3 regions of the Gymnodinialimonas mytili genome follow, and region 1 is predicted to be linked to each of the others. Evidence: riboswitches for the same ligand, from Rfam matches in the RefSeq annotation. Region 1 holds a riboswitch; each other region holds the start of a gene.

Region 1 (10,032 bases):
CCCGGGCCACATGTCATAGCCTGCCTTCGACGAAATGATCAGCTCGTCGCGATATCCGGCGAAATCGGTTCTCAGGATCTCGCCAAAGGCTTCTTCGGCAGAGCCCGCAGGTGGCCCGTAATTGTTGGCGAGGTCGAAATGCGTGATGCCATGGTCAAAGGCCGTCTGGCACATGGCGCGCTTCAGGCTGTGCGGCGTATCCCCCCCGAAATTGTGCCAAAGGCCCAAACTGATGGCAGGCAGCTTCAGGCCAGATTGACCACACCGGCGATACAGCATCTTGTCGTAACGGTCCGGATCGGGGCGGTAGGGAATGATTTTGGGCTTGGGCGGACGAGAGGCGTTTGTCATGCGCGCATCATCCCCGAACAGCCCGAACTGTCAAACCGATCCTACGCTCTCTGTTCGGCGCTGCACCTATGTGCCAACATCGACTTAGGGGCGAGACTGACATGTCATCGTCACATATCGGCAGCATGGATCGGACGAATTCCGTTTTTGGAGATACAACGGACATTCTCGCTGCAACTAAGCACGTGCGCATCGCGCTGCAACAACGGGAGTTTTACAATGCCGCTTCTACTCAATCGTCGGGCTTTTCTCGCCTCAACCGCTGGCTTTATCGCACTGCACCCGTTCTCGGCACGCGCGCAGGCCGGTCAGGCACATCTGCGCCTGATGGAAACCACGGATCTGCACGTTCATATCTTCCCATACGATTACTATGGCGATCGTCCCGTCGACACGGTTGGTCTGGCCCGCACCGCTGCTCTCATTGAAGAGGTCCGGGCGGAATCGACGAATTCTCTGCTACTGGACAATGGAGATTTCCTGCAGGGCAATCCGATGGGCGACTACATGGCCTATGAACGAGGCATGTCCGAAGGTGACAGCCACCCGATCATCGCCGCGATGAATACGCTCGGCTTCGATGCGTCGACCCTGGGCAATCACGAATTCAACTATGGCATCAATTTCCTGATGAACTCGCTGTCGGGGTCAAGCTTCCCGGTCGTTTGCGCAAATGTGGCGACCGAAATGGGCGCTTCGCCCACCGAAGACACCACACTCGTCCCACCCTATGTGATCCTCGACCGGACAATCACAGATGGCGCCGGAGAGGCGCATCCGATCCGCATCGGCCTGATCGGCTTTGTTCCGCCGCAAATCATGACATGGGATCGCCGCCACCTGGAAGGCAATGTCATGGCCCGCGACATCATCGAGACCGCGCGCGCCTATGTGCCGCAAATGCGCGAGGAAGGGGCCGATCTGATCATCGCGCTCAGCCATTCCGGCATCGAAGGCGCGGATCACTTTGACGGGATGGAAAATGCCTCGATCCCGCTGGCGGCCATCAACGGCATCGACGCGATCCTGACCGGTCACCACCACCGCGTTTTCCCGGGCCCGGACTACGATGAAACCCCCGGCGTCGACACCGCGGCTGGCACCATCATGGGCAAACCGGCTGTTATGGCCGGGTTCTGGGGCAGCCATATGGGTCTGGTCGATCTGATGCTGGAGCGGGACGGCAATAGCTGGCGGATCGCCTCACATATGTCTGAGGCGCGGCCGATTTCTCGCCGGGAAGAGGACCGCTCGGTCACGCCACTTGTGGACAGCGTCCCTTCGGTACTGGAGGCCGTCCAAGCCGATCATGACGCCACGTTGGAATATGTGCGCGCCGAGGTTGGACAAAGTGATGCGCCATTACACAGCTATTTCGCTCTGGTGGCCGACGACCCCTCGGTGCAGATCGTGTCGAACGCACAGACCTGGTATATCGAGCAGATGATGGCGGGCACCGAGAATGAAGGTCTGCCCATCCTGTCCGCTGCCGCGCCGTTCAAGGCCGGTGGCCGTGGTGGGCCGGAATACTTCACCGATGTCCCTGCAGGGGCGATCGCGATCAAGAACGTCGCGGATCTGTACCTCTATCCCAATACGGTCCGCGCAGTGCGGATCACCGGGGCCGAGGTGCGCGAATGGCTGGAGCGTTCCGCGGGCATGTTCAACCAGATCGAGGCAGGGGTGGCCGATCAGGTTCTGCTGAATCCGGATTTCCCATCCTACAATTTCGACGTGATCGATGGCGTGACCTATCAAATCGATCTCAGCCAACCCTCGCGCTACGACAATGACGGCGAGGTCGTCGCCCAAGACGCGCATCGGATTGTAAACCTGATGTATCAAGGCGCGCCGATCGATCCTGAGCAGGTCTTCATCGTCGCCACAAACAACTACCGCGCTGGCGGCGGTGGCAACTTCCCGGGCGCTTCACCGGAAACGGTGGTGTTCGAAGGGCCGGATACCAACCGCGACGTCATCGTGCGCTATATCGTCGAACAGGGCACGGTCAGCCCCTCAGCCGATGCCAATTGGACCTTTGCGCCGATGGAGGGCACCACGGTGCTGTTTGATACCGGCCCCGCCGCTGCGCAGTTCATGGATGCCGTCGAAGGCGTGACGATCGAGGCTGCGGGCGACGGACCGGATGGCTTTGCCCGCTATCGCATCACGCTCTGACGTCATTGCACAAACCGGGAATGCCGGATCCGTTCGGCATTCCCGCCCGCATTCGAACACCCACGCGATCCCAAGGGTGCACAGGCGCCGAAATCGACCCGCGCGCCCGCAAAACTCTTTCGCCTTGCGGGAGCTGCGGAATCGACTTACCCGTCAAAGATGTAATGGTTCCGGACGGCCTCACGGCCCGACGGATGAAAAGGGAACACGGTGCGGCGCCGCCTTCGACAGCGCCAAGTCCGTGACTGCCCCCGCAACTGTAAGCGGTGAGCGCCTCGCAACACGCCACTGGGACCCCTCCCGGGAAGGCCGACGATGCGCCGCGACCCGCGAAGTCAGGAGACCTGCCATTGCTCGATCCAACTGAAACCCGGGCGGGGTGCCCGGAAAGGAGACTGAGAATGCAATATCCGGCACGGGCCGCATTTGGTTCTGGTACCTTGACGCCCCCGCATCATCGCGGAGGGCGACATGACCCGGACAAGCACCCATCATCGCATTACGGTTTGCACATCGTGCAAGCACAAGGGCACCGATTGCCGTCCAGGATATGAGTTGATCCAGCGGTTGCGCCTGGCCATCGACATGGCGGGCGACACGATCAACGACACTTTCGAAATTTCCGGGATCGCCTGCATGGCGGGCTGCGACCGCCCCTGCACGATCGCCTATCATGGCACGCGCAAAGCAACATATCTGTTTGGCGATATCGATCCCGATGAGGACATCGCCGATCTTGTCACCTTCGCGCGCCAATATGCCGATCTGGATGATGGTTGGTGTTCGTCGGTCGACCGTCCCGGCAAGCTGCGCAAGACCACGTTGGCCCGGGTGCCTGCCGCGATAACGGTTATGGAAGACCGTCAGGACGTGCTGCAATGAACGCCGAAGAGCTGATTGTCGAGAACGTATCCTGGGCAGCACCCCGCGCTGAAACGCCTGTCCTGCATCCCACCAGTTTCACCCTGTCGGCCGGGCGCATCATGGGTGTTGTGGGCCCGAACGGCGCTGGGAAATCCACGCTTCTGCGCATGCTCTACCGCTACAACCTTCCGCTGACGGGCCGCATTCAGGTGGGCGGCGCGGATATCTGGGCGATCCCGCCACGCGCAGCGGCCCGCAAGGTCGCGGCAGTGCTGCAGGAACAACCCACCGACTTCGCGCTGACAATACGCGAGATTGTCTCGCTTGGGCGCGTGCCACACCGGACAGGCTTCCAGATGGCAGGCGCCCATGAGGCTGAAATCGTGGCCAATGCCCTGGCACAGCTTGACCTCGCGCCGTTCAGCGCACGTCTGTTCGGCACTCTGTCAGGCGGCGAACGCCAGCGCGTTATGGTGGCCCGTGCTTTGGCCCAACAACCGCAATTGCTGGTCCTGGACGAACCCACCAACCATTTGGACATCCGCCATCAGCTTGAGGTGCTGGAGTTGATCCGGCACCTGGATGTGACCGTCGTCACCAGCCTGCACGATCTCAACCTGGCCGCCGAGACCTGCGACGACATTCTGGTGCTGGATCAGGGGCATCCACTGGCTTTTGGGCCGCCGACAGATGTGCTGACAGAACAATTGGTGACCGACGCCTTCCAGGTTCAGGCCCGTGCCGATTGGCTCAACCGATCCTCGGCGCGCCATTTTACATTTCATCTGCAAAACCAACGGAGCACGCTGCAATGAAACCCCTCTTCCTCACCTTTGGCCTAACGCTAATGGGGTCGGCTGCGTTGGCCCAGGCAACGGTGCAAAGCTGCGACCGCGAGATCACCTTTGACAATGTGCCGCAGGCGGCCATCTCTCACGATGTGAACCTGACCGAGATGATGCTGGTGCTGGGCCTGACCGATCACATGGTGGGCTATACCGGCATTTCGGGCTGGAACCATCTGAACCCTGAGATCCGCGCCGGTGTCGCCGAATTGCCGGAATTGGCAGAGCGCTACCCCACTCTCGAAGTGCTGGCGGGCGCTGATGCGGATTTCTTCTTCGCAGGGTGGAATTACGGTATGCGCGTCGGTGGCGAGGTGACGCCCGAGACATTGGACCGCTTCGGCATCAAGGTCTACGAGCTGACCGAAAGCTGCATCCATCTGGGGATGGAGCAGCAGGTCACGTTGGACCTGATGTATAACGATTTGCGCAATCTGGGGATCATCTTCGGGGTGGAGCCCCTGGCTGAGGAATTGATCGCCGGCTACGAGGCCGAGCTGAATGAGATCTTGGCTGGCCTGGAAACCGACGGCCCCGCGCCGCGGGTGTTTGTCTATGATAGCGGCGAGGACACGCCCTTCACCGCCGGACATTTCGCGATGCCCACCGCCCTCATCCAGGCCGCGGGCGGCGTGAACATCATGGATGATTTCCGCGAAAGCTGGGGCACCGTCAGTTGGGAAGCGGTTGTTGAACGCGACCCAGAGGTCGTGATCATCGTGAACTATGGCGAGGTCACCGCCGAACAGAAAATGGACTTCATGCGCAATAACCCCGCTTTGTCGGGCATCAGCGCCGTCCAAAACGATCGCTTCGTCGTGCTCGATTATGTCGAGGCCACCCCCGGCCCGCGCAATGTCGCCGCTGTCGGGCGCCTGGCCGAGGCGTTCTGGGGCGAATGAGCCTGTCCCGCCCCAGCCAGTCACGTAGCGTATCGCTGCGCATGCCACTTATCGTGCTGGCCGGGTTTGGAATACTCTTCGTCTCGCTCAGCTTTGCGGTCTCGGTGGGCGCCGTCTCGGTGCCGCTGCGCACGGTTTGGGGCGTCTTGTCCAACCAGATGGGGTTGGGCCTGATCACACCGGATTGGTCCAGCGGTCGCGAAGCCATCATCTGGGACATCCGGTTTCCCCGCGCCCTTCTCGCAGCGATTGTCGGGGCGGGGCTGGCAGTGGTCGGGGCGAGCCTGCAGGCGGTGACCCGCAACCCGCTGGCCGATCCGCACTTGCTGGGCATCTCCTCGGGTGGGGGGTTCGGGGCAATTCTGGCGCTGCTGCATACCGGCCTGTTCATAGGTCTTTTGACAGTGCCGCTGATGGCGTTTCTGGGTGCCTTGGCTGCGACTGCGGCGGTGCTGGCCGTGGCGCGCTTTGCTGGTGCCTCCAGCGCAGATCGCCTGGTATTGACCGGGGTCGCCGTATCCTTCGTGATTATGGCCGCCGCCAATCTGCTGATCTTTTTGGGTGATCCACGGGCGGCCCATACGGTCGTGTTTTGGATGTTGGGCGGTCTGGGATTGGCACAATGGAGCCACCTCATCTATCCGCTGATGGTTCTACTGCCCTGTGCCATCTGGCTCTGGTCACGGGCGGCAGATCTGAACGCAATGACCATCGGTGACGAAACCGCAACCTCGCTCGGGATCCCTGTGGTCGCCTTCCGGCGGTCGGTCTTTGTGATTGGGGCGCTTGTCACCGGCGTGATGGTAGCGTTTTCGGGGATGATCGGATTTGTCGGCCTGATGATCCCGCATATCGTCCGCGCCATCGTGGGCGGAGATTATGCGCGGGTGCTGCCCTGTTCAGCAATCGCAGGCGCCATCTTCCTCCTCTGGGCCGATATCATCGCACGACGGGTCATGGCGCCCGAAGACATGCCCATCGGGATCGTCACAGGTCTGATCGGGGGTGTGTTCTTCGTCGCTCTGCTGCGCCGCCAGATATAGCGCATGGCTCGGCTCTGATCGGGGAGTCACGCCCGATCCCCTGTTCGAAGGCCACGTTCCAGATTGAACGCTCGGCGCGAGCGCGATCCGCATCCGGTCTTGGCCTTGGTCCGACACCGCTAGGACAGACGGTACTCCGTGACTTGGCGATATGTGTCGCCAGGGCGCAATTTGGTCGATGGGAAGTCCGGATGGTTCGGGCTGTCCGGCCATCCCTGCGCCTCCAGGCAAATCGCCGAATACGGGCCATAAGGCTGCCCATGATGGCCACTCGGCCCCGGCACCAGATGAGCGGCATTGTAAAGATGCAGACCGGGCTGCGTGGTCCAAAGCTCCAGCGCGCGCGGGCCAGCGGACAGCGTTGCGGCATGGGCCATCCGGCCAGACGGCTCCCCATGCAGACAATAGGTGTGGTCAAACACCCCCATCGGCACCGCGCGCGGCGTGGTGAAATCGAAGCGCGTGTCTGAAACGCGTGCCTGCTCTCCTGTGGGGATCTGGGCCGCATCGGTCGGCAGGTAGCGCTCTGCCGCGATCCACAACCTGTGAGCGTCTGTCTCGGTAGCTCCACTGAGGTTGAAATAGGGATGGTGGCACAGATTCACGATGGTCTCGGCATCGCTTCGCGCCATAAGCTTCACACGCAGGGCGGCGCCATCGAGTTCATAGATCACCTCTGCTTGCAGGGCACCCGGATAGCCCGATTCCCCCGCTTGGCTTTCCATGCGCAGCGTCAGACGCTGCGGGGATACCTCCGCCGCCTGCCACATCCGCCGGGCAAAGCCCGCATTTCCTCCGTGCAGATGTGTGACCCCGTTTTCATTGCGATCGAGTTGATAAAGCTTGGCACCGATCTGCATCCGTCCCTCCGCGATGCGGTTCGCATATCGGCCCACGATCGCGCCCATATAGTGGGGATCGGCCACTTGATCGCTGAGCTCAGGAAATCCGAGCACCAGATCTTGGGGCCAACCTTTTAGCCGCAAACTGACCAAGCTGGCGCCGAAATCGGTGATCCCAGCGCTGATTTGACCGTTGGAAAGCTCAAACATCTGGGCCGTCATTCCATCCCCTCCCCCATCATCCGCTACGTGCCTGAGAAAAGGCAAAACCACCGTGGATGTCGAGGGCTGGGCGCGATCCAAGAACCGCTCAAAAAATAGGCAAGTCGCCAGAAGATCCGGCAGCCAAAGCTGAGCCCGCTGCCAAGCGATGGGCGCATGCTTGGCAAGACGCGCACCCATCGGTTTCGTCGCGCCATGGCGGAGGCGCTTTCCATCGTGGTGGTCGAACAAGACCGGGACCGCGCGGTTCAGATCGTGGACGCGCTGAAGGCTTATGGCGACCACGCCGTCTTTGTGATCAGCGAAATGACCGGTCTTGCGCGCCATATCGCGGCACGGCGCCCGGATATCGTGCTGATCGATGTCGAAAACCCCTCCCGCGATATGTTGGAAGAATTGACACTTGCCACCGGCCCGTTGGAACGCCCTGTGGCGATGTTTGCCTCTGGCGGCGGCGCAGGCGATCTGGCGACGCGCGCGATTGAAGCGGGTGTGTCGGCCTATGTGGTCGATGGGCTGAAACCCGAACGCCTGCAGCCCGTGCTGGACGCGGCTACGGCGCGGTTTCGGATGTTTCGCCAGATGCGCTCCGAATTGGATGAAACCCGCCGCGCCCTGGAAGAGCGCAAACTGATCGACCGCGCCAAGGGGCTGGTGATGAAAGCCAAGGGCGTCGGCGAGGATGAGGCCTATGCCCTGCTGCGCAAAGCGGCGATGGATCAAGGGCGCCGCGTCGCAGATGTGGCCGAAGCGCTGGTAACATCGGCGGGGCTGTTGTCATGAGCGATGTGACCGTCTCCGTCGGCTACATCCCGTTGGTGGATGCCGCGCCCCTGATCATCGCTGAGGAAATGGGCTTCGCCCGCAATGAAGGTGTTCATCTGGATCTGGTGCGCGCGCCCTCATGGTCTTCGGTCCGCGATATGCTGGCCTTCGGGCGTGTGGACGCCGCGCATCTTCTATCCCCGATCCCTGTGGCGATGGCGCTGGGATTGGGCGGCGTGGCCACGCCAATTTCGGCGGTTGCGGTCTTGTCTGTGAATGGCAATGCCATCGGGGTGTCGAACGCATTGGCCGGGCGGCTGCGCGACGCGGGCTATGGGTTTGACTTTGCAGATGCGGGCGCGGCGGGCGCGGCATTGCTGTCGGCAATCGACGGGCCGCTGCGCTTTGGTGTGCCGTTTCCGTTTTCGATGCACCACGAAATCTTGCGTTATTGGTTTCAGGCCGTTGGGTGGCCCGCCGACCGCGCCGAAATCCATACCGTGCCGCCGCCACTGATGGCCGACGCGTTGGCCGCCGGTGAGGTGGACGCTTTTTGCGTGGGCGAGCCCTGGGGATCCATCGCGGTGGAGCGTGGCATTGCCAGCTTGTTGCTGCCAGGCAGTGCGATCTGGCGGTTTGCGCCGGAAAAGGTTCTGGCTGTCCGCACCGATTGGGCCGAGACCGAGCCAAGCCTGCTGGGCCGCATCATGCGCGCCACGTGGAATGCCGGGCGTTGGCTCTCGGTCCCTGCGAATGCGGTTGTGGCCGCAGAGATATTAGCGCGGCCGGACTATCTGCGCATGGCGCCTGAAATCATTGACCGATCCCTGTCAGGCCATTTGACGATCACACCACAGGGCGACCAGCGCGCCACGCCTGGATTTCTGGAATTCCACGACGGTGCGGCCAGCTTCCCCTGGCGCAGCCAGGCGGCGTGGATCGCCGAACAAGTGGCGCGGCGGGCCGGGCTGGATCCAACCCAGGCCAGCCGCAAGGCGCGCCACGTGTTCCGTAGCGACCTCTACCGGCACCATCTGGCCCCCACCGGCGCCCCGATGCCCGGCGCGTCCAGCAAACTCGAGGGCTCGATTCGGCAGCCGACGCCGGTGGCGTCGGAGAGTGGGCGGCTGTTTTTGCAGCCGGATGGGTTTTTCGATGGACGCATTTTTGATCCTGGCCCGGCTTGATGCACAATTTTTCGGCAGTGCAGCATTTCCAACCCCGCAAATGACCCGACCTTAATGCGGATGCTTGCGCCGCCTCTCCGGAAGTGTGAGCCTGTATACATCCGAGGCAACGGTGTCTCGGCCCGTTATTTCCCAAAACAGGGAAGACCGAGCAAAGCCGCTCGACCCGCCGTGAAATCTCACGGTGCGTGTCAGCGGCTCTTTTTGTTTTTCCGGTCAGCCAACCTCCTCACCCCGCGCCGACTGGATGCCAGGAAAGGACATCGTTCCATGAAGACGTATATCGCTGCTTTGGCTGCGACCACCGCGCTGATCAGCCCGGCCCTCGCCCAGGATCTGGAAGTCGACGAATTGACCTTCGGCTTCATCAAACTCACCGACATGGCGCCTTTGGCTATTGCCTACGAGATGGGCTATTTCGAGGATGAGGGCCTGTTCGTCACCCTCGAAGCGCAAGCCAATTGGCGTGTCCTGCTGGACGGCGTCATCGACGGCACGCTGGACGGTGCCCACATGCTGGCAGGCCAGCCGATCGCCGCCACCATCGGCTACGGCACCCAGGCCAATATCATCACACCTTTCTCGATGGATCTGAACGGCAACGGCATCACCGTCTCGAACGAGGTATGGGAGCTGATGCGCCCGCATATCCCATCGATGGACGATGGCCGCCCGCAACACCCGATCAGCGCCGAGGCCCTGGTGCCGGTGGTCGAACAATACCGCGATGAAGGCACACGGTTCGACATGGGCATGGTCTTCCCGGTCTCGACCCACAATTACGAAATCCGCTTCTGGCTGGCCGCTGGCGGGTTGAACCCCGGCTTCTACAG
Region 2 (10,032 bases), 140 kb from region 1:
TGGCGCAGCCTGAAATATGGAGCGTTTGACCCTTCGGGATCTGTGGCGCAAGGCGCGTGGCCAGGTCGCGCGTTTCGGCCAGAGCCTGCGGGCAGCGGGGCGCTCCGGGGCAGGCATAGACGGTTAGGCGCGGATCGTTGGGATCGGTGATGAAGCCGTCGGTCTTGGCTGGGGCGCGATCTGTCAGCAACAGGCGCCAGGGCGTGACGCGAATGCCGGTGCCAAGCTGGGCCAGGGCGGTCGCATCAAGCTGCCCGAACGCAACCCCAAGCGCTGCAGGGCCGGGTTCCAATGCGGGTTGCGCAGGCGCTGGGGCCGCGCCTTGGAACTCGGATGGCAGTATTGTCTCGCGCAGGTGGCGCGCCATGCGGCCCGATGCGGTGCCCCCGCTGCGCACGAACCACGCCAAGAGCGCGAGGGTCGCCTCGACCGCATCAGCTTCGGTGACCGGCATACCGGTTTCCGCCCCGTCCGCGCGCAGGATCAGCGGCGTGTCTGCCCCGGCCTCAAACCGAAGATCGGCTGAGACATTCTGCAGAATGGGCGCCGCGCCTGCATCGATGGCAAGGCCCATCTTGGCCGGAAGATCAGGCAGATCATGCAGGCGCTGCACGATCGCGTCATAGAGCCGGTCGGTCAGATCCCCGGCGCGCCAAAGCGGTGTGACCAGCAAGTTGCGCCGCGCCTCCGTCATGGGATCGGGATCCAGAAGGCCAAGCGCAGCGAGATCTTCCAGCAACACGCTATGCCCGGCCTCGGTCACGCCGCGGATTTGCAGATTGGCGCGGGAGGTCAGATCGATGATGCCGTTGCCATGGGTCAGGGCCGCCTCGGCCAGACCTGCGACCTGCGCGGCAGAGAGCGCGGCGCGGTTGGGTCGCACGCGCACCACCAACCCATCGCCCGACATCATCGGGCGATGGGCGCCGGGGCACCAGCCTTTGATCTCGGGGCCTTTGGCCAGTGATGCGGTCATTCCGCCGCCTCCAAATCAGCGAGGATCGAGTTCCGGCGCGAGGTCCAAAGGCCCGCCGCGTGCAACTCCGCGAACCGAGCGCGCATGGCGGCGAGCGCCTCGGGGTTCGCATCCTCAAGGAACGCAACAGTATGCGAAGAGCTTATCGTCGCGTCGTAGTATAAGTCGAACAGATGCGAGGGCACCACATTGGCCAGCTGCGCGAAGGCGGCCATGTTTTCCAGCGTGGCGGCGATCTCGGCGGCGCCGCGGAAGCCATGGCGGCGCATCCCGGCGATCCAATCGGGGTTGGCGGCGCGGGCCATGACCACCCGCGCGATTTCTTCGGTCAGGCCGCGGGCGCGGGGTCGGGCCGGATCGGTGGCGTCCAGATGATAGAGAGCGGCCTGGCCGCCGGTGATGGCTTGGGCCGCGGCAAACCCGGCCTCGTGTGTGGCGTAGTCCTCGGCCAGAAGAATGTCGGTCTCGGGCAGGTCCTGCAGGTGTACGAAGCTGTCGGCGGCGGCGACGCGGGCGCGGATGCCGTCGGGATCTTGCGTGATCTCGGCGCCGTCGAGCGCGTAGCTGGACGCGGCCAGCCATGCCTCGCCAGCGGCGCGTTTGGCGGCGTCGGTATAGTCGCCGATCTGCCCGCCCATCGCCACGCCGTAGCTGCCCGGTGCGGGGCCGTAGACGCGGGGCGCGGCCAGGGTAAACGGGTTCCAATCGGGCGACTCATCCCGGGCGGCGAGCGCGCGCACGGCCTGGGAAAACAGCGCCGACAGGGTCGGGAACACATCGCGGAACAGGCCGGAAACGCGCAGGGTGACATCCAGGCGCGGCCGCTCAAGCTCGGCGATGGGGATGATTTCAATGCCCGATACACGCTCGGACCCTTTGTCCCAGACGGGCCGCACACCCATGAGATGCAAGGCCATCGCGAATTCCTCACCCGCGGTGCGCATCGTGGCAGAGCCCCAGAGATCGACCACCAGATTGCGCGGGTAGTCGCCATGATCCTGCAAATGGTGGCGGACAAGCTCATCGGCCAGGGTGATGCCTTGGGCATAGGCAGCGCGGGTCGGGACAGAGCGTGGATCGGTGGTGTAGAGATTTCGGCCCGTCGGCAGCACATCCGTCCGCCCGCGATATGGGGAGCCGGAAGGTCCCGCTGAAATGCGTCGCCCGTTGAGCGCGTCGATCAGGGATTGGCGCTCGGCAGCGGCGCTTGAGGCCGCATCAAAGGTATCATTCGGCGCGCCTATGCGGCCCCAAATATGCAGGCCGTCGCCGAATTGGCTGTCCTTCACATCGCAGACAAACCGGTCGATCCGGGTGATCGCCTCAGCCGAGCAGGATGCTGTCTCAAGTCCCAAATCCTGTTCCACGCCAAGGGCTTGCGCCTCATCCCGTATATCTTCCTGCAACCGGTCGCGGCGCCGTGGATCGAGCCCGTCGGCATTGGAAAACTCGTCAAGCAGCGCCTCCAGCCGCGCGAGCCGCTCGGGCGCACCCGATTGGCGCAAGGGTGGGGGCACATGACCCAGTGTGATCGCCCCCGCCCGACGCTTGGCCTGGGCCGCCTCACCGGGGTCATTCACGATAAACGGGTATATCAATGGTAGATCAATTTTCAGCTGCTCAGGCCAGCACGCCGCCGACAAGGCCACGGATTTTCCGGGCAGCCATTCCAGCGTGCCGTGGGCGCCGATATGGATCAGCGCGTCGGCGTTCTGCCGCATCCAGAGGTAGAAGGCGACATAGGCGTGGCGCGGCACGCGGGCGAGGTCGTGGTAGTCGGCATCGCGATGTTCGGGTGACCCGCGTTCGGGTTGCAGCGCGACGAGGGTCTTGCCGCGCACCAGGATGGGCAGCGACAGGCCGGTTTCGGTGGCGTCGTCATCGTCTTCGGGGGCGCCCCAGGCCTGTTGCAGGTCGCGCCGAAGGGTTTCGGGCAGCGCAGCCAGGGCGGCCTTATATTCGGCGAATGGCCAGATGATGCGCGCGCCAGCCAGATCATCGGCGTTGAGCGTGCCGGAAGCGTCATGGCCCGCTTCGGCGAGATCATCGAGAATGGCCTGGGCCGAGGCGAGCGCGTCCAGCCCCACCGCATGGGCCATGTTCCAGCCGCGCCCGGGATAGGTGGAGAGCACCAGCGCCAGGCGCCGGTCGCCCGGTGCGGTTGTGGCGAGGCGATGCCAGGCGGCCACGCGCCCCGCCGCCGCGGCGATGCGGTCGGGCTGGGGCCGATGCACGTAGCGCGCGAATTGCAGATCGGGGTCCCGCTCCTGCGGTTCTTTGAACGAGGCGACCCCGGCGAAGAGACGGCCATCGACCTCGGGCAGGACGACATGCATGGCCTGATCGGCGGGCGACAGGCCGCGCTCGGCCTCGGCCCAGGCGGTTTCGGTCGAGGTGGCCAGCGCGATCTGATGGACGGGGACATCGCCCGCATCCAGAGGCGAGGCCCCGTTCGCGCCGATGCCGGAAAACGAGGTGGCGTTGACGATGGTGGCCGGTTTCAGATGCCGAACCTGGCGGGCCAGCCACGCCGCGGCCTCTGGCGCTTTTAAAGATGGCGCGAAGAGCCCCATCACCTCGAAGCCCTTGGCGCGCAGCGCGTCGAACATGGCCGCAATCGGGGCGAGATCCGCAGCGACCAGGTAAGAGCGGTAGAAGGTGAGCAGTGCCAGGGGTCGGCCGGATTGGCCCGCCAGAACAGGGCAGGTCACGCCGTCTTCAGGCGTCCATCCGCCGACGAGTGGCACGGTCTTCGTGCCGCGAACCGGTCCGGCATAAAGGCCCGAGGCAAGGGCCAGTTGTGCGAGCGCCGCCTGCGCCGCCACGGCCCCGCCTTGATCGCAGAGATGCTGCAGACGGCGTAGGGTGGAGACGGGCAGGGTCGAGATCTCGTCAAGGCGCGGATCGGTGCGGCCATCGGCGGGCAACACGGCCAGCGCGATGCCATGGGCGCGGCAATGGGCCTCGATCTGTTGCAGCCCATAGGGCCAATAGGGCACACCGCCGATCAGGCGGATCAGAATGCCTTTCGCCTCGGTCAGAGTGCTGTCGACATACGTGTCGACCGAAAGCGGATGTTTCAGTGCCGCGATGTTGGCCAACCGCAGGGTCGGGAGCTTACCACCGGCGCGGTTCCAACCTTCGGCAAAGGCGCCGAGATCGGAATCCGACAGCGACAGCACGATCAGATCGGCGGGCGTCTGGCCCAGATCCGTCGGGGTTTCGGTTTCCTCCAACCCATGGCTTTCGCGGAAGACAACATGCATCTGTCAGGCCCCCGAAGACATCGGGGTCATGCCACCGTCGCGCGGCAGGCCGAACCAATGCCGAACCTGGCCCAACCAAAGCCCATAAGGGCGCCCCAAGGCCAGCATGATGAGGGCGGCCCCGGCGGCCCCGATGGCAAGCTCCGCGCCCCTGGCGCCGCCGGTTGCGATGATCGCCACATAGATCGGCACCTGAAACGACAGCAACGCCACACTGTCCCAGACCGCATCCGATAAGGCCGTGCCATCGGAGCATCGCGCCAGCACAGCATCGCGCCAAAGGCCGTAGGGCCGGGCCGTCAGCACCATTAACGGCGCGCCGATCATACGGGAGGCTGCAACCTCGTCCCAATCCATGCCAACCACGAACCGTTCATTGACGATGCCTGTCGCGGTGAAGAACGTCACCAACGCCACGGTGTCTGCGATGAAGGCGCGCCCGGTCATGGCTCACTCCGCTCCCGCATGGCAAACGACCCGCGTGCCGATGGCGGCGCGGGCTTGGTCGATATCGATGCCGGCCAAAAGCAGGGCGATCTTGTCATGCGGCGGCGTGGGTTTGCGCGGGCGGATCATCTCGATCCCCGCGACGCGGATATCGGCATCGCCAAGCGCGCCGATATCGCCGATATGAAAGACACCTTCCAGATCCTTAAGCGCCACAACCACACCCCGCCCGGTGATGTTGAACACGTCGGCGACACGGCCGGACCCTTTGTGCGTGGTGGCGGTCATGGCCTATTCCGCGGGCTCAGCCGCCGGGGCCAGGACGGCGCGGATGGCGGCGGTGTCGATGTCGTGGTGTTCGCCGATCACAACCAAGCGGCCCTGGCGCGGGGCACCCGGAACCCAAGGGCGATCATATTGATGCCGCACGCGGGCGCCGACGGCCTGTACCAGAAGGCGCATGGGTTTGCCCGCGACGCTGGCATAGCCTTTGACCCGCAAGACATTCTGCGTGTTGGCGAGGGTTTCGATCATGCCGACCAATTGCGCCGGATCGTCGATTTCGGGGATGTCGATCACGACGCTGTCGAAATCGTCATGTTCGTGGTCGTCATGGCCATCGTGATGCGAGGGGCGCGCCTCCATATCGTCCTCAGCGGCGGCCTCCAGCCCCAGGATCACACGCGGATCGACGGCGCCTTCGGCGACCTCCACCACGGGCAGTGGGCGCGGGGCCTCGGCGGCGATGATCTGTTTCGCCTTCGCCACGCCCTCGGGCCCCGCGAGGTCGGGTTTGGTCAGCAAGATGATATCGGCGCAGCTGATCTGATCTTCGAACACTTCCGAGAGCGGTGTTTCATGATCGATGCTGTCATCGGCGAGACGCTGGGCGTCGACCTTGGCCACATCGGGCGCAAACCGGCCCGCCGCCACAGCCTCAGCATCGGCGAGCGCGATCACGCCGTCTACGGTGATTTTCGAGCGGATATCGGGCCAGTCGAACGCCTTCAAAAGCGGTTTCGGCAGGGCCAGGCCGGAGGTTTCGATCAGGATGTGTTCGGGGCGAGGGTCCAGCGCCATCAGCGCCTCGATCGTGGGAATGAAATCATCGGCCACGGTGCAGCAGATGCAGCCATTGGCCAATTCCATGATGTTTTCGGCGGGGCAATCGGGAATGGCGCAGCCCTTGAGGATTTCGCCGTCGACGCCGACATCGCCGAATTCGTTGACCACAACGGCCAGCCTTTTGCCGCCGGGATTTTGCATCAAATGCGAGATCAGTGTGGTTTTGCCCGAGCCCAGAAAGCCGGTGATGATGGTGACGGGGAGTTTCGCGAGATCAGCCATGGGGGTCAGCCTTTCAGGTTTGGGACGGGCGCGCGCAGGGGTGGGATGCGTGCGATGCAGTTGCGTTTGAAATGCTCGGGCCGGGTGCGCCAGGGGATCAGGCCATCCGCCGTGTCGTGATAGAGCGCTGCGCCCTCCACCAGCGTGTCCAGATGCGACGCTTCGTGGAGATTTCCGTAGACATAGGTCCACTTCTCCGGCCCGCCGCGCAGGGCGACGGAACAGCCGTGATCGCAGTTCTGCAGGCATTCTGCTGGCGTCAGGCGAATGCCCGCGGGCAGATCGCGTATCGAAAGTGCATCAAGCAGCGCCTGGCCCGGGCGTTCGCCATCTTCGGCGACCTCGGTCCCGCGTTTGCACTTGATACACACCAAAAGTTCGGTGGTCTGGTCGGTCATAACCCCTCCTCCGGGGCACCCCGCCCGGCGTGATTGCGTTTGGTGATGGCAGGTCTCCTGGCTCGCGGTTTGGCGCATTTGCCGCCTTCCCGGGGGTGTGCCCCAGTGGCCATCTGACAAACGCAATCCGCTTACAGTTGCGGGGGCAGCCGCGGGATTTCACCGCGTTCCCTGTTCGGCCCATGCGGGCACCATCGCCGATGACACTGCTCATGCCGCGGGCGGCTTGTCAATCGGGGCGAGCGATGTCACCCCTTGGACCCTAGCCGGAGGATGCCCCATGAGCGACAGCACAACCGATCCCGACGAAAACGCCCGCCACAACGCGAAGATGAAAAAGATCAAGGCGGCGCGCGACAAGATGATGGAGACCAAGACCGAAGAGAAGGGTCTGATCATCGTCCATACCGGGCCGGGCAAGGGCAAATCGTCGAGCGGGTTCGGCATGGTGATGCGGTCGATCCAGCACGGGATGGGTGTGGCCGTGGTGCAGTTCATCAAGGGCAATTGGGAGACGGGCGAAAAATCGTTCCTGCGCGAGCGCTTTGCCGAGGAATGCCGGTTTTTCGTGTCGGGTGAGGGCTTTACCTGGGAAACCCAGGACCGAGAGCGGGATATCGCGGCGGCGCAGAACGGGTGGCGCATTGCCAAGGAACAGATCCTCGACCCCGAGATCGGTTTTGTTCTGCTTGATGAGATCAACATCGCGCTGCGCTACGATTACCTGGATATCGACGAGGTGGTCGATTTCCTGCTGCACGAAAAGCCAGTGATGACCCATGTCTGCCTAACGGGTCGCAATGCGAAGCCGGAACTGATCGAGGCAGCGGATTTGGTCACCGAAATGACGCTGGTCAAACATCCGTTCCGCGACGGGGTGAAGGCGCAGAAAGGGGTGGAATTCTGATGCCGCGTGTCGATTATCCGAAGATCGAAGAGGGCGAGGATGAGATCGGGCGATTCCGCGCCGAATTGCTGAGCGATGCGGGCGGGCTGACGCAATTCGGCGCCTTCGTCGAAACACTCTGGCCGGGTGGAGCCTCGTCCAAGCTGCATTGGCACCGATCCGAGGATGAAATGATCTATGTGCTGGACGGTGTTGTGACGCTGATCGAGGGCGATGGCGTTACGGACCTTCACGCCGGCCAGGCGGCCACGTTTAAGGCGGGGGTCGCTGTGGGCCATAGATTGGAGAACCGATCCGATATGCCGGTGCGGTATTTCGTCGTCGGCACCCGGTCGGGCGATGATGTGGTGACCTATTCGGAGACCGGCGAGAGCGTGACGATCAAAGACGGCGAGAAAGTCTACCGCGATGCGGACGGAAACATCACCAAGGTCGAGCCCTACCATGGCGCCTGATCTGATCGTGTGGGATTTCGACGGCGTGTTGAACCGCAACGTCGTGGATGGGCGGTTTCTGTGGTCGGAACACCTGGACACCGATCTGGGGCTGAGCCGTGACAGCCTGCAGGCGTTTCTGTTCCGGTCCGGCCGGATGTTGGGTGTGATCCGCGGCGAGGAAGACTTGCGCGATGTGGTGGCCGAATGGTTGGCTGCCGAGGGCGCCCAGATCAGCCCGGACGCGATGCTGGACTATTGGTTTGCAAAGGATGGTCTGCCCGATGCCGAGGTGTTGGGCTGGCTGGAGCAGGTGGATACGCGCCACGTCATTGGCACCAACAATGAAACACGACGCGTCGCCTATATCGAAGGGCCGATGGGCTTTTCGGAGCGGGTCGAAAAGGTCTTCGCCTCGGGGCGGTTGCGGGTGGCCAAACCCGATGCGGGGTTTTTCGAGGCGATTGAGGCTTGGTCGGGTGTTGCGGTGGGGTCGATCTTACTGGTCGATGACAACTTGCCGAATGTGGAGGCCGCGCAGGCGCGAGGTTGGGCGGGGTTCCACTTTGTCGATGAAACGCGGAGCGATCTGCCCGCTCTATTGGGGATTGCGTGATGCCAAGATTGTTGACGGAATTCGGCATGGGATCGTCCCTGCGCCGACAGGATTATACCGAGGCCGCAACGCGCGCGGTGAAGGACGCGCTGTGGCACAACTCGATCAACCTGGCCGAGCTGTACGGCAAGCAGAAAGAGGATATGCAGATCACCGTCGAGGTCGGCGTGCAGAACCCGGATGCGTTGGACATCGCGAAAGTGGCCGAGATTTTCCCCTATGGGCAGATCACCGTCATCCCGCGCAAAGGCGGGTTGGACGTGCCGCGCCAGGATGGCGGTAAGCCGACCGTGATCGCCAATGTGGCGATTTCCGTCGCGTTGGAGGTGTAGGGATGGATCAGCGCTTTATCATCGAAATGGGCATGGGCAACGACCAGTACGGCCAGGATTACACCAAGGCCGCGGCCCGCGCGATCGAGGATGCGATCCGGCATTCGGCGATCCCATTGTTCGAGGCGACGGGCCTCTCCCATGACCAGATGCGGGTGCAGGTGACGGTGGGCGTGCAGGCGCCTGAGCAGGTGGATTGCGACGCTCTGGCTGAGAAACTGCCGCGCGGGCGGGCCGAGGTGACCGCCGTTTTCGGCGGTTTGAATGTCGAGAACCCCGATACCGGCAAGGTCCTAGTCATCGCATCAGCGGCGGTTGAGGCGTTTTTGCCCTATCAAGGCGGCTAAGATGCCCGGTGCGGTCATGTTGCAGGGCACCGGCTCCAATGTCGGCAAGTCGATGCTGGTGGCGGGGCTATGCCGGGCGGCGCGGCGACGTGGCCTGAGCGTGGCGCCGTTCAAGCCGCAAAACATGTCGAACAATGCCGCTGTGACCGCCGATGGCGGGGAAATCGGGCGCGCCCAGGCCTTGCAAGCACTGGCCGCCGGGTTGGCGCCCCATACCGATATGAACCCCGTTTTGCTCAAGCCCGAGACCGATGTCGGCAGCCAGGTCGTGGTGCAGGGCAAGCGCATCGCCACGGTCAAGGCGCGGGAGTATGCGGCATTGAAGGCGTCGCTGATGGCGCCGGTTCTAGAGAGCTTCGAGCAGCTGAAGGCGGCCCATGATCTGGTAATTGTCGAGGGCGCGGGCAGCCCGGCGGAGGTGAACCTGCGCGAAGGCGACATCGCCAATATGGGCTTTGCGCGGGCGGCGGATGTGCCGGTGGTCTTGTGCGCCGATATCGACCGGGGCGGTGTGATCGCGCAAGTCGTCGGCACGCAAGCCGTGATGGAGGCCGGCGACGCGGCGATGGTGCGCGGCTTTCTGGTGAACAAGTTTCGCGGTGATCCGAGGCTCTTCGATGACGGCTATGCGTTGATCGAGGCACGGACGGGCTGGCGCGGTTTTGGCGTTCTGCCGTGGTTTGCCGAGGCCTGGCGCCTGCCTGCCGAAGATGCGTTGGAAATCATCGGGGGCGGCAGCGGAGCTTTGCATGTGGTCTGCCTGTGGCTGTCGCGGATCGCGAATTTCGACGATATGGACCCGCTGGCGCAGGAGCCCAATGTGCGGGTGACGATGCTGGGGCCGGGTCAGGCTTTGCCCGGCGATGCGGGTGTGGTGATCATTCCGGGCAGCAAATCGACGCGGGGGGATCTGGCCTATCTGCGCGCCCAGGGCTGGGATGTGGATCTGGCGGCGCATGTGC
Region 3 (10,032 bases), 150 kb from region 1:
CGAGATTGTGCTGCGCCATCGCGGCAATAAGGTCGTCGTGCTGGCCTCTGGCGATCCGTTTTGGTTCGGGGCCGGTACGGTTCTGGCCCGCCATCTGGCGCGTCACGAATGGCACGCCCTGCCCGCGCCCTCGACGTTTTCCCTGGCGGCCAACCGGATGGGCTGGGCCCTGGAGACAACCACCTGTCTGGGCCTCCATGCCGCGCCGCTGTCCCGGATGCGCCCAGATCTGACGCCCGGTGCCCGGCTGCTGGTGCTGCTGCGCGACGGGTCGGCGGTGCTGGATTTGGGCGCCTATCTGATCGAGACGGGTTTCGGCGACAGCACGGTAACGGTGCTGGAGGCGCTGGGTGGATCAGATGAGCGGGTGACTCGCGCCATGGCCCAAGACTTGAAAGGCCCGTTCAACCACCCGGTCTGCGTCGCCATTGAAGTGGCGGGCGCTTTGGGCCTGCCCCGCGCCTCTGGTCTGCCCGATGACGCCTTTCACACCGACGGTGTGATGACCAAACGTCCGATCCGGGCGCTGACGCTCTCAGCCCTGGCCCCGCGCGCAGGCGAACTGCTGTGGGATATCGGCGGCGGGTCAGGCTCCATCGCCGTGGAATGGCTGCTGACACATCCGACCTGCCAAGCGATCAGTATCGAGCCCCGCACCGACCGCGCGGCCCTGATCCGGGCCAATGCCGACGCTTTGGGCGTTGATCGATTGCAGATCATCGAAGGCCACGCGCCCGAAGCCCTGCAAGATCTGCCGCACCCCGATGTGGTCTTTGTGGGCGGCGGGCTGAATGCAGAGCTTTTGGATCATCTCTACGCGCTGCCAAAGGGCACGCGCCTGGTCGCCAATGCCGTCACGCTCGACTCCGAGGCGCTGCTGACCCAAGCCCATGCCGCGAAGGGTGGCGAGCTGATGCGGATCGATATCGCCCGTGCCACGCCGATGGGCACGAAACGCGGCTGGACCGCCGCCTATCCGGTGGTGCAGTGGAGCGTCACGCTATGATTGTCGCCGGGTTCGGATTTCGTGGATCTGCGGGCGCGGACAGCCTGACCGACGCCTTAGCTTTGACGGGAACAAAGCCGGATGTCCTTGCCACAGCCGCCGACAAAGCGGCCAGCGCGCCGTTCCAAAGCTTTGCAAAGAAGCAGAGCCTGCCGGTTGCGGCAATCGCAGCGCCGGATCTGCACGCACAAGACACAATCACGCAGTCCGACGCCTCCGCAGCCGCGCGCGGCACCGGATCCGTGGCCGAAGCGGCCGCCTTGGCCGCAGCGGGACGTAACGCACGGCTTGTGATCGGGCGCGTCGTGTCCCATGACCGGCTGGCCACTTGCGCGATTGCCGAAGGAGACGGGCCATGAGCGTGCATTTCATCGGCGCCGGTCCCGGCGCGTCGGATCTGCTGACCCTGCGCGGGCGCAACTTGATCGCCGCCTGCCCGGTCTGCCTGTATGCGGGCTCGCTGGTGCCCGAGGCGGTGCTGGATCATTGCCCCGACGGCGCGCGGATCGTGAACACTGCGCCTATGTCGCTGGACGAGATCATGGCCGAGATCCAGAACGCCCACGCGGCAGGCCAGGATATCGCGCGGCTGCATTCCGGTGACCTGTCGGTCTGGTCCGCGATGGGCGAACAGATCCGGCGCCTCAAGGCACTCGATATTCCCTACACGGTCACGCCCGGCGTGCCGTCCTTTGCCGCCGCCGCGGCGGTTCTTGGACAAGAACTCACCCTGCCCGGCCTGGCGCAATCGGTCGTCCTGACCCGCACACCGGGCCGCGCCTCGGCCATGCCGCCGGGCGAGACGCTGGCCAATTTCGGCGCCACCGGCGCGACGCTCGCCCTGCATCTGTCGATTGGCAACCTGGCCCAAAGCGTCGCAGATCTGATCCCGCATTACGGCCCCGATTGCCCCGTGGCGATCGTGTTCCGCGCCACCTGGCCCGATCAACAGGTGATCCGCGCGACGCTCAGCACAATCGAGGCCGCTCTGCCCAACGGCATTGCACGGACGGCTCTGATCCTCGTCGGACCCGCGATTGGCGGTGAGGATTTCGACGAAAGCCGCCTTTACGCGGCCGATTACGACCGCCGCTATCGCCCGCAAACCGCCGATAGCCCTTGGAGCGAATGGAACCATGGCGATGATTGATGCGCCCGGCCTGCTGATCTCGGCCCCGTCCTCGGGGACCGGCAAGACAACCGTGATGCTCGGCCTTCTGCGGGCCTTGCGTGATGATGGATTGGTGGTGCAGCCATTCAAATCCGGCCCCGACTACATCGACCCGGCCTTTCACCGCGCCGCCAGCGGGCGCGCCTCGTTCAACCTGGATACCTGGGCCATGGATGCGGCACTGCTGGACGGGATCGCAACCCAGGCGCAGGGCGCGGATATCTGCGTCGCCGAAGGCTCGATGGGGCTTTACGATGGCGTGGCGACGCGCGGCCAGGTGGGCTTTGGGTCCAGCGCCGAGACCGCCCGGCGCATGGGCTGGCCCGTGGTGTTGGTCATCGATGCGGGCGGCCAAGCGCAATCGGCGGCCGCCACGGCACTAGGGTTCAAGGCCTATGCGCCCGATCTGCCCTTCGCCGGTGTGATCCTGAACCGGATCGCCAGCCCCCGGCACGAACGCCTCGCGCGGTTGGGGATGGAGCAAGCCGGTCTGACCGTCTTGGGTGTGTTGCCCCGGCGTGGCGACCTGACCTTGCCCGAACGGCATCTGGGCCTGATCCAGGCCGTGGAACATCCCGATCTGGAGGCCGCGATTGCCGGCTATGCCGAATTCCTGCGCGAGAATGTCGATCTGCCCGCCATCAAGGCCGCCGCCCTGGGCGCGGCGCAGACCGGCCAAGGCGCGCTGCCGACACCGCCCGCCCAGCGGATCGCCATTGCACGCGACGCCGCCTTTTCCTTCACCTATCCGCATCTGTTGGAAGGCTGGCGCGCGGCGGGGGCCGAGGTGTTGCCCTTCTCGCCCCTGGCCGATGAGGCGCCCGACCCCGATGCCGATCTGGTGTGGCTGCCCGGCGGTTACCCGGAACTCCATGCCGGAAAACTGGCTGCGGCAGAGACATTCAAAGCGGGCTTGCGCCGCCACGCGCAGGCGAAACCCGTCCATGGCGAATGCGGCGGCTACATGGCTCTTGGCGCCGCGCTGATCGACAAAGACGGCACACGGCACACCATGGCGGGGCTGCTGGGCCTGGTGACCTCTTACGAGAAACGCAAATTCCACCTGGGCTATCGCCGCGCGGTTCTGTCCGGCCCGATGCCGGGCTTTGCGGCGGGCCAAGCCCTGCGCGGCCATGAATTCCACTATTCCACGATCCTCGATCAGCCCGACGCGCCCCTGGCCGATGTGTTCGACGCCGATGGCAATCCGGTGCCCGAGACGGGCTCGATCCGGGGCCATGTCACGGGCACCTTCTTTCACCTGATCACGCCGGAGGCCGTGACGTGAGCGGGTTTGTCAGCTTTGTCGGATCCGGCCCGGGCGATCCCGATCTGCTGACCCTGAAGGCTGTGGACCGGCTGAAGCGCGCCGATGCGGTGCTGTTCGACGATCTTTCCTCCGGTCCCATTCTGACCCATGCCAGGCAAGGCGCCGATCTGGTGGGGGTCGGCAAACGGGCCGGGCGCCCCTCACCCCGGCAACGCCATGTCAGCCAATTGCTGGTCGAATATGCGCAGCAAGGCGGGCGCGTCGTGCGCCTGAAATCCGGCGATAGCGGCCTGTTCGGGCGGCTGGAAGAAGAGATCTTCGCCCTGCGCGACGCCGATATCCCCTATGAGATCATACCTGGCGTGCCCTCGGCCTTTGCCGCGGCGGCGGCGGTGGGCATCCCGCTGACCCGGCGCCTGACGGCGCGGCGCGTGCAATTTGTGACCGGCCATGATGCGTCAGGCGCGCTCCCTCAGGATATCGATCTGGATGCGCTGGCCGATCCCGCCGCCTGTACCGTGGTCTTCATGGGCAAGCGTACCTTCCCGAACCTGTCTGCGGCGCTGATCGAACGCGGGCTACCGGCGGATACGCCCGCCATCCTGGCCGAGGCCGTGGGTACAGCTGAGCAAGCCTTACATCGGGGCACCATCACCGATCTAGCAGATCGGTTATCCGGCGATGTCGGCACGAAACCGGCCCTGATCCTGTATGGCCCCCTGGCCGAGATTGAGCCTTAGGCGACCGGCACGAAGCCCCGAATTTCGGTGCGATGGCCACGGATGTCGCATTTCGCCTTGCCGCATAGGGGCACGCTGGTAAAGACTGCACACATGGACGGTGCTGCAACCTGCGGCTGAAAAGGGAACCCGGTGAAAGCCCGGGACTGCCCCCGCAACTGTAAGCGGTGAGCGTTTAGGAACACCACTGGCCCGATCTTCGGGCTGGGAAGGCCGACAACGCAACGACCCGCGAAGTCAGGAGACCTGCCGCCCATGACCGGCTCTGCCGCGGCCCACGCGGTGTCACTAGCGCTGCCGGAGGGGCAGCTTGTCGAGAAAGGACGATCCCATGCATATCGAACCCGGAGTGGTGGACGGCGCCAAAATGGCCTTCGCCTATGTCACCGCCGCAGGTGCCGCGAGCTATAGCCTGAAGTTGGCTTATGACGATATCCGCCAATCCAACATCGCCTCATTCCTGGGCCGCGTGGGCCTGGGCGCGGTCGGCACCTTCGTGTTTTTCGAGCTGCTGCCGCATTTCGCCGTCGGCCCGTCGGAGGTGCATTTCATCCTGGGCACGACGCTGTTCCTGTTGCTGGGGGCGGCGCCCGCAGCCTTTGGCCTGGCGCTTGGGCTACTGATCCAGGGGTTGTTTTTCGCGCCCAGCGATCTGCCAATGTATTTCGTGAACGTCACGACGCTTCTGGTTCCGCTATTGGCGATCAGCGCCTTGGGCAAAAGCTTCATCCCGCAAGACCGGGCCTATGTCGATCTGCGTTATTCCAGCGTGTTGAAACTCAGCGCCATGTATCAGGGCGGCGTCGTCGCCTGGGTCGCGTTCTGGGTGGTCTATGGCCAAGGCGCGACGGCGGAGGCGCTGTCAGGCCTGGCCGCCTTCGCGGGCGCCTACATGCTGGTTCTGTTGATTGAGCCCATCGCCGATCTGGCGGTTCTATGGGCGGCAAAGACGTTCAAAGGCCGGGGCGGCGATTTCGGCCTGCTGCACCACCGCGTCTACAACGCGGCCTAACGGCGACAGATGGATACCGCCCGGCCCCCGGAAAACAGGGGCCGGGCGTTTCTATGTCCGGAGCATCGCGATGATCACAGATCTTTGGCTGATCGGCATCGGCACCGGATCGCCCGACCATATCACCTTGGAAGGACAGCGCGCCTTGCGCGAGGCGGCCATCGTGCTGCTGCCGCGCAAGGGGCCGGGCAAGGATGACCTCGCAGATTTGCGACTGGCAATTCTGGCAGCGGCAGGGGCCGAGGCGCAGGTTGTGCCCTTTGACATGCCGGTCCGGGATGAGACCCTGCCCTATCAGGAGCGTGTCGCACGCTGGCACGATGCCATCGCGACCGCTTGGGTCGCGGCCCTGCCGGAGGCGGCGCATGGCCCCGTGGCGCTGCTGGTCTGGGGCGATCCCGGCCTCTACGACAGCACCTTGCGCATCGCGGACCGTCTGTCGCCGAAGCCGCAGATCCGTGTCGTGCCGGGCATCACCGCGCTGCAGGCACTGACCTCAGCCCATGCGATCCCCTTCAACACGGTCAACGGCCCCGTGACGGTCACCACCGGGCGGCAGATCCGCGACCATGGCTGGCCGCCGGATGCCGAAACGCTGGTGGTGATGCTGGACGGCACATGCGCATTCCAGACGCTTGACCCCGACGGCCTGCATATCTGGTGGGGCGCCTATCTGGGCATGCCGGAACAGATCCTCGACAGCGGCCCCCTGGCCGAAGCCGCGCCGCGGATCATCGCCAAACGGGCCGAGGCGCGCGCCGCCCATGGCTGGATCATGGATACCTATCTGCTGCGCCGTCAGGCATTGTAATGCGCGCCGGTTCGCGTCGCGAGCAGGGCATCCAACGCGATGTCTTCCTGCTTCAAAAAACCGCGCTGTGGCAGGGCGCCGTCACGCACCATCTCGATCACCGCCACAACGGATGAGGCCGTCGTCCAGGCAATCGCCGTCCGCATCTTGCCCGCGATCTTCAGCGGCATCAGACCCCGGACAAATTCACGCCGCTGCATCTGCCCCGCAATCTCCCCCTCAGCGGCGACATGGATATAGACAATGTCGTCATCGACCGGCGGCTTGGCGTTGACCAGGATCTCACCCGCCTCGGCCCGGCGATCCCGCATCAGCAATTCGTGGAAAAAGAAGTTCATCAACTGCACATGGCCGGGATAGCGCATGGTCTTGTAGTCCATATTCGGCACGCTCTCGCGGTAGGTCTCACACATCGTGCCCAGCCCGCCCGACGTGGTGAAGGCCTCTAGCTCGATCCCGCCGATGACGATCTTTTCCACCCATTCCATGGGTGAGACCCATTTGATCTCACCATCCTCCAGCACTTCGCAATCGTTGAGATATTCGTTCACCACACCTTCGGGCGACCAGTTGAAGGAATAGCCCATCAGCCCGGTCGGGTTCTGCGGCAGCGCGCCCACGCGCATCCGGCAGGACCGGCAGGTGTCGAATTGCCCAATCAGATGCGCCCCGACGATCCCCACAAAGCCGGGCGCGAGCCCACATTGCGGGGCCATCAGCGCTTGGGCGGTGGGCGCCATATCCAGGATCGCCTTGGTCGTCGGCACATCCTCGGTCAGATCAAAGTAATGCAGGCCCAGATCATGGGCCGCCTGGGCGACGGCAATATTCAGGAAATAGGGCAGACAAGACAGAACCGCATCCGCATCGCCCAAAGCGGCCCGCAACGCGGCATCATCGGCAACGTCCAGCGCGGCCACGTCAAAGGGCAGATCCCCGCGGGGCGCGGCATCAAATCCGTGCACCGCAAAGCCGCTGTCATGCAGCAATTCTCCGGCCAGCGCGCCGACTTTCCCCAGGCCCAAAATCGCGATTGTCTGCATATGATCCCCTTTCGTTTGGCGGAGCCTGGGGGCAAGCCGCATCCGGCGCAACCCCCTGCACAAAGCCTGCACAAAACGCCCCCGATAGCTGCACGACTTGCCGCAACAGCGCGCAAAGGGTGCAGGCAGTTTGCTCCCAACAGATCGCAATGACGGAGACGTAAGATGCGCGGTGAATGGGTGGTACGAGGTGTCCCGGAGTCGATCCGGAACGATGGGTGGTGGTTGTCTGAACCCGTGGTCGGCAAAGCGCGCGCCAGGAACTGGCGCGACGCGGCGCGGCAACCGCTTGGCGCGGTGATCCTTCTGGTTGCGATGGCCGATTGGCTGTTTTGGAACGACTATAACGGCATCTCGGTGGCGGTCTTTGCACTCGCGCTGTCGGTGGCGATCATCGCCTTTAAGCCCGGCGGCGCCACGCGGCGCGAATGGGCCTGGGCGATGGCCTTTGCGGTCGCCTGCAACCTGCCCATGATCGAACACGCCCAGACGCTCTCAGCCCTGTTCACCCTGCTGGGTCTAATCATCCTGCTGCTCTGGTCCGCTGAAAACCGTGTTCTTAGCGCGGCAGAGGCGGCGCGGATCTGGTTTCGCGCCTCGACCGTCGGCGCGGTGGAGCTGCCAAGACACGCGGCGGAACAGCTGAACAACAGACGCTCGGGGTGGGATATCGGCGCGCTTCTGCGCCAAATCGCTTTACCCGGTAGCATCGGCCTCGTGTTCCTGGTGCTGATCGGCATCGCCAATCCGCTGGTGGAAAATGGGCTCAACCAGATCACCCGGATCGATCTGATCGGGCCGGACCTGCTTGTGCGCGTGGCGTTCTGGATCGTCGCAGCGGCGCTGATCTGGCCCTATCTGAACACACGCGGCCCTTGGCGCGGCAAGGCACCAACCGAGCCGCAAACCTCGCTATCGCTTGGGCCGCTTGCCCAGATCGTGAACCCGCAATCCGTCCGCGCCTCGCTGATCCTGTTCAACCTGCTGTTCCTGGTTCAAACGCTCAGCGATATCGGTGTGCTGAGCGGCGGCCTCACCCTTCCCGAGGGGATGACCTATGCCGAATACGCCCATCGCGGCGCCTATCCCCTGATGCTGGCCGCGATCCTGGCAGGGGGCTTTGTGATCGGAACGCGTCAGATGGTGACCGACAATCGGGTGATGCGGGGTCTGATCTATCTATGGCTCGGCCAGACGCTGTTTCTTGTGATCACCGCCGGCATCCGGCTGGGCCTTTATGTCGACGCCTATACGCTGACCTATCTGCGGGTTGCCGCGTTCATCTGGATGGCCCTGATCTATGTGGGGCTGGTCCTGACGCTGGCCTTTATCGCGCAAAAGCGGGCCATCGCGTGGCTGATCCGTTGGAACGCGGTGACGCTGCTGGGCACGCTCTACCTGTGTTGCTTCGTGAATTTCGCCTACCTGATCACTGATTATAACATGGCCAAAGCCGAGGATATCGAGGCACTGGATCTCAGCTATCTGTGCCAATTGGGCGAACAGGCGATCCCGGCGATGATGGAATACGGCCAGATCACCGATAACGTCACCTGCGGGCGCAATGGGCTACCGAGCCTGCGATTTGACGCGATCGAGGATTGGCGGGAATGGGGCTTTCGCCGGTGGCGGTTGCAGCGGTATCTAGAGAGCTATCATGACCTCTAAGACCCGCATCCTGATCGTCGATGACGATCCCAATATCCGCGACGTGATCGGCTTCGCCGTCGAGGCGGCGGGGTTCGAGACCCGTTTTGCCGAAGATGGTGCTGCGGGTTTGCAGGCCGCACAGAGCAACAGCTTCGATCTGGTTGTGCTGGATATCGGCCTGCCCGAGATGGACGGGCTGGAGGTCTGCAAAACCCTGCGCAAAAGCTCGGACGTGCCAATCCTGTTCCTGACCGCTCGCGATGATGAGGTCGACCGGATCGTCGGCATGGAAATCGGCGGCGATGATTACGTCACCAAGCCGTTCAGCCCGCGCGAATTGGTGGCCCGGATCAAGGCGATCCTGAAACGCACGCAACGGGCGGCGGCGCCCGATGGGGCCCTGACCCGCGGCGACCTGAGCCTGGATCTGGACCGGCATCAATGCCGCGTGGCCGGGCGTGACGTGGCCCTGACCGCCTCCGAAGTCACGTTGCTGGCCGAGTTGATGCGCCGCGGCGACCATGTGGCGCCGCGCCAGGCCCTGATCGACGCGGTCTATGGCAGCAATATCCACGTCTCCGACCGCACCATCGACAGCCATATTCGCAATATCCGCAGCAAGCTTTTGGCTGCGGGCTGCGCCGATAGCATTCTCACCGTACACGGCGTCGGGCTGCGCATGGGCCCATGCCGCGCATGACCACAGCACGCAAATGGCGGCCCGGTCTGTGGATGGTGGTGGCCGCGGTGTTGGGCCTTGTCCTGCTCCTGCCCTTTGCGGGGCTGTTTCTGTTCCGCTTCTACGCCAACCAGCTGGTGCAACAGACCGAGGAAAGCCTGCTGACACAGGCCGCCGTTCTGACCGCGGCCTATGAGCAGCTTTACCGGAATGCCACCGGCCTGCCCGAGGATCCGATTGCTTGGGACCCTGACGATCGCGTCTACACACCGCTCTTTCCATCGGTGACCATGAACCCCGAGGCGATTTTACCGGCCCGCCCCGATCCAACCCCGGCCACAGAAGACATCGCCCAAGCCTACCGACAGATCGGCCCACATCTGACGCGGATCGCCATCGCGTCGCAGGAACAAACCCTGGCGGGCTACCGGTTTTTGGACCGCCACGGCACGGTGATCGCAGGCAGCGCCGAGCAAGGTCTCTACCTGGGCCATGTCGGTGAGATCGCGCTGGCCCTGAACGGAGAGGTCGTGTCGGTCGCCCGGACCCGCCTGCGAGAGAGCGCGACACCGATTGTCTATGCGCTCAGCCAGGGCACCGCCGTCCGTGTCTTCGTTGCGATGCCCGCGATGGTGGGGGAGGATATCATC

What was found. A riboswitch is a leader RNA that binds a small molecule or an ion and turns the genes downstream of it on or off. The one in region 1 is predicted to bind cobalamin.
Region 2: linked by a shared signal. The riboswitch ahead of V8J82_RS06090 (DUF1636 family protein) and the one ahead of V8J82_RS05420 (DUF1636 family protein) in region 1 are both predicted to bind cobalamin.
Region 3: linked by a shared signal. The riboswitch ahead of V8J82_RS06165 (energy-coupling factor ABC transporter permease) and the one ahead of V8J82_RS05420 (DUF1636 family protein) in region 1 are both predicted to bind cobalamin.

Annotation. Positions count from the first base shown of each region.
Region 1 is NZ_JBBIFW010000001.1:1,102,242-1,112,273, forward strand. It holds gene mgrA (L-glyceraldehyde 3-phosphate reductase) at 1-351, opposite strand, end outside; gene V8J82_RS05415 (bifunctional 2',3'-cyclic-nucleotide 2'-phosphodiesterase/3'-nucleotidase) at 571-2,529, shown strand; cobalamin riboswitch at 2,678-2,895, shown strand; gene V8J82_RS05420 (DUF1636 family protein) at 3,001-3,411, shown strand; gene V8J82_RS05425 (ABC transporter ATP-binding protein) at 3,408-4,208, shown strand; gene V8J82_RS05430 (ABC transporter substrate-binding protein) at 4,205-5,140, shown strand; gene V8J82_RS05435 (FecCD family ABC transporter permease) at 5,182-6,183, shown strand; gene V8J82_RS05440 (aldose epimerase family protein) at 6,303-7,247, opposite strand; gene V8J82_RS05445 (ANTAR domain-containing response regulator) at 7,443-8,030, shown strand; gene V8J82_RS05450 (ABC transporter substrate-binding protein) at 8,027-9,199, shown strand; gene V8J82_RS05455 (CmpA/NrtA family ABC transporter substrate-binding protein) at 9,470-10,032, shown strand, end outside.
Region 2 is NZ_JBBIFW010000001.1:1,237,778-1,247,809, reverse strand. It holds gene cobG (precorrin-3B synthase) at 1-976, opposite strand, end outside; gene cobN (cobaltochelatase subunit CobN) at 973-4,242, opposite strand; gene alaE (L-alanine exporter AlaE) at 4,246-4,689, opposite strand; gene V8J82_RS06100 (hypothetical protein) at 4,693-4,977, opposite strand; gene cobW (cobalamin biosynthesis protein CobW) at 4,981-6,036, opposite strand; gene V8J82_RS06090 (DUF1636 family protein) at 6,042-6,434, opposite strand; cobalamin riboswitch at 6,465-6,645, opposite strand; gene cobO (cob(I)yrinic acid a,c-diamide adenosyltransferase) at 6,715-7,341, shown strand; gene V8J82_RS06080 (cupin domain-containing protein) at 7,341-7,796, shown strand; gene V8J82_RS06075 (HAD family hydrolase) at 7,786-8,391, shown strand; gene V8J82_RS06070 (Lin0512 family protein) at 8,391-8,723, shown strand; gene V8J82_RS06065 (Lin0512 family protein) at 8,726-9,070, shown strand; gene V8J82_RS06060 (cobyric acid synthase) at 9,072-10,032, shown strand, end outside.
Region 3 is NZ_JBBIFW010000001.1:1,250,962-1,260,993, forward strand. It holds gene cbiE (precorrin-6y C5,15-methyltransferase (decarboxylating) subunit CbiE) at 1-1,006, shown strand, start outside; gene V8J82_RS06145 (cobalamin biosynthesis protein) at 1,003-1,365, shown strand; gene cobM (precorrin-4 C(11)-methyltransferase) at 1,362-2,156, shown strand; gene V8J82_RS06155 (cobyrinic acid a,c-diamide synthase CobB) at 2,149-3,465, shown strand; gene cobA (uroporphyrinogen-III C-methyltransferase) at 3,462-4,187, shown strand; cobalamin riboswitch at 4,269-4,455, shown strand; gene V8J82_RS06165 (energy-coupling factor ABC transporter permease) at 4,519-5,199, shown strand; gene cobF (precorrin-6A synthase (deacetylating)) at 5,270-6,010, shown strand; gene V8J82_RS06175 (saccharopine dehydrogenase family protein) at 5,998-7,053, opposite strand; gene V8J82_RS06180 (DUF4153 domain-containing protein) at 7,219-8,721, shown strand; gene V8J82_RS06185 (response regulator transcription factor) at 8,711-9,403, shown strand; gene V8J82_RS06190 (histidine kinase dimerization/phospho-acceptor domain-containing protein) at 9,400-10,032, shown strand, end outside.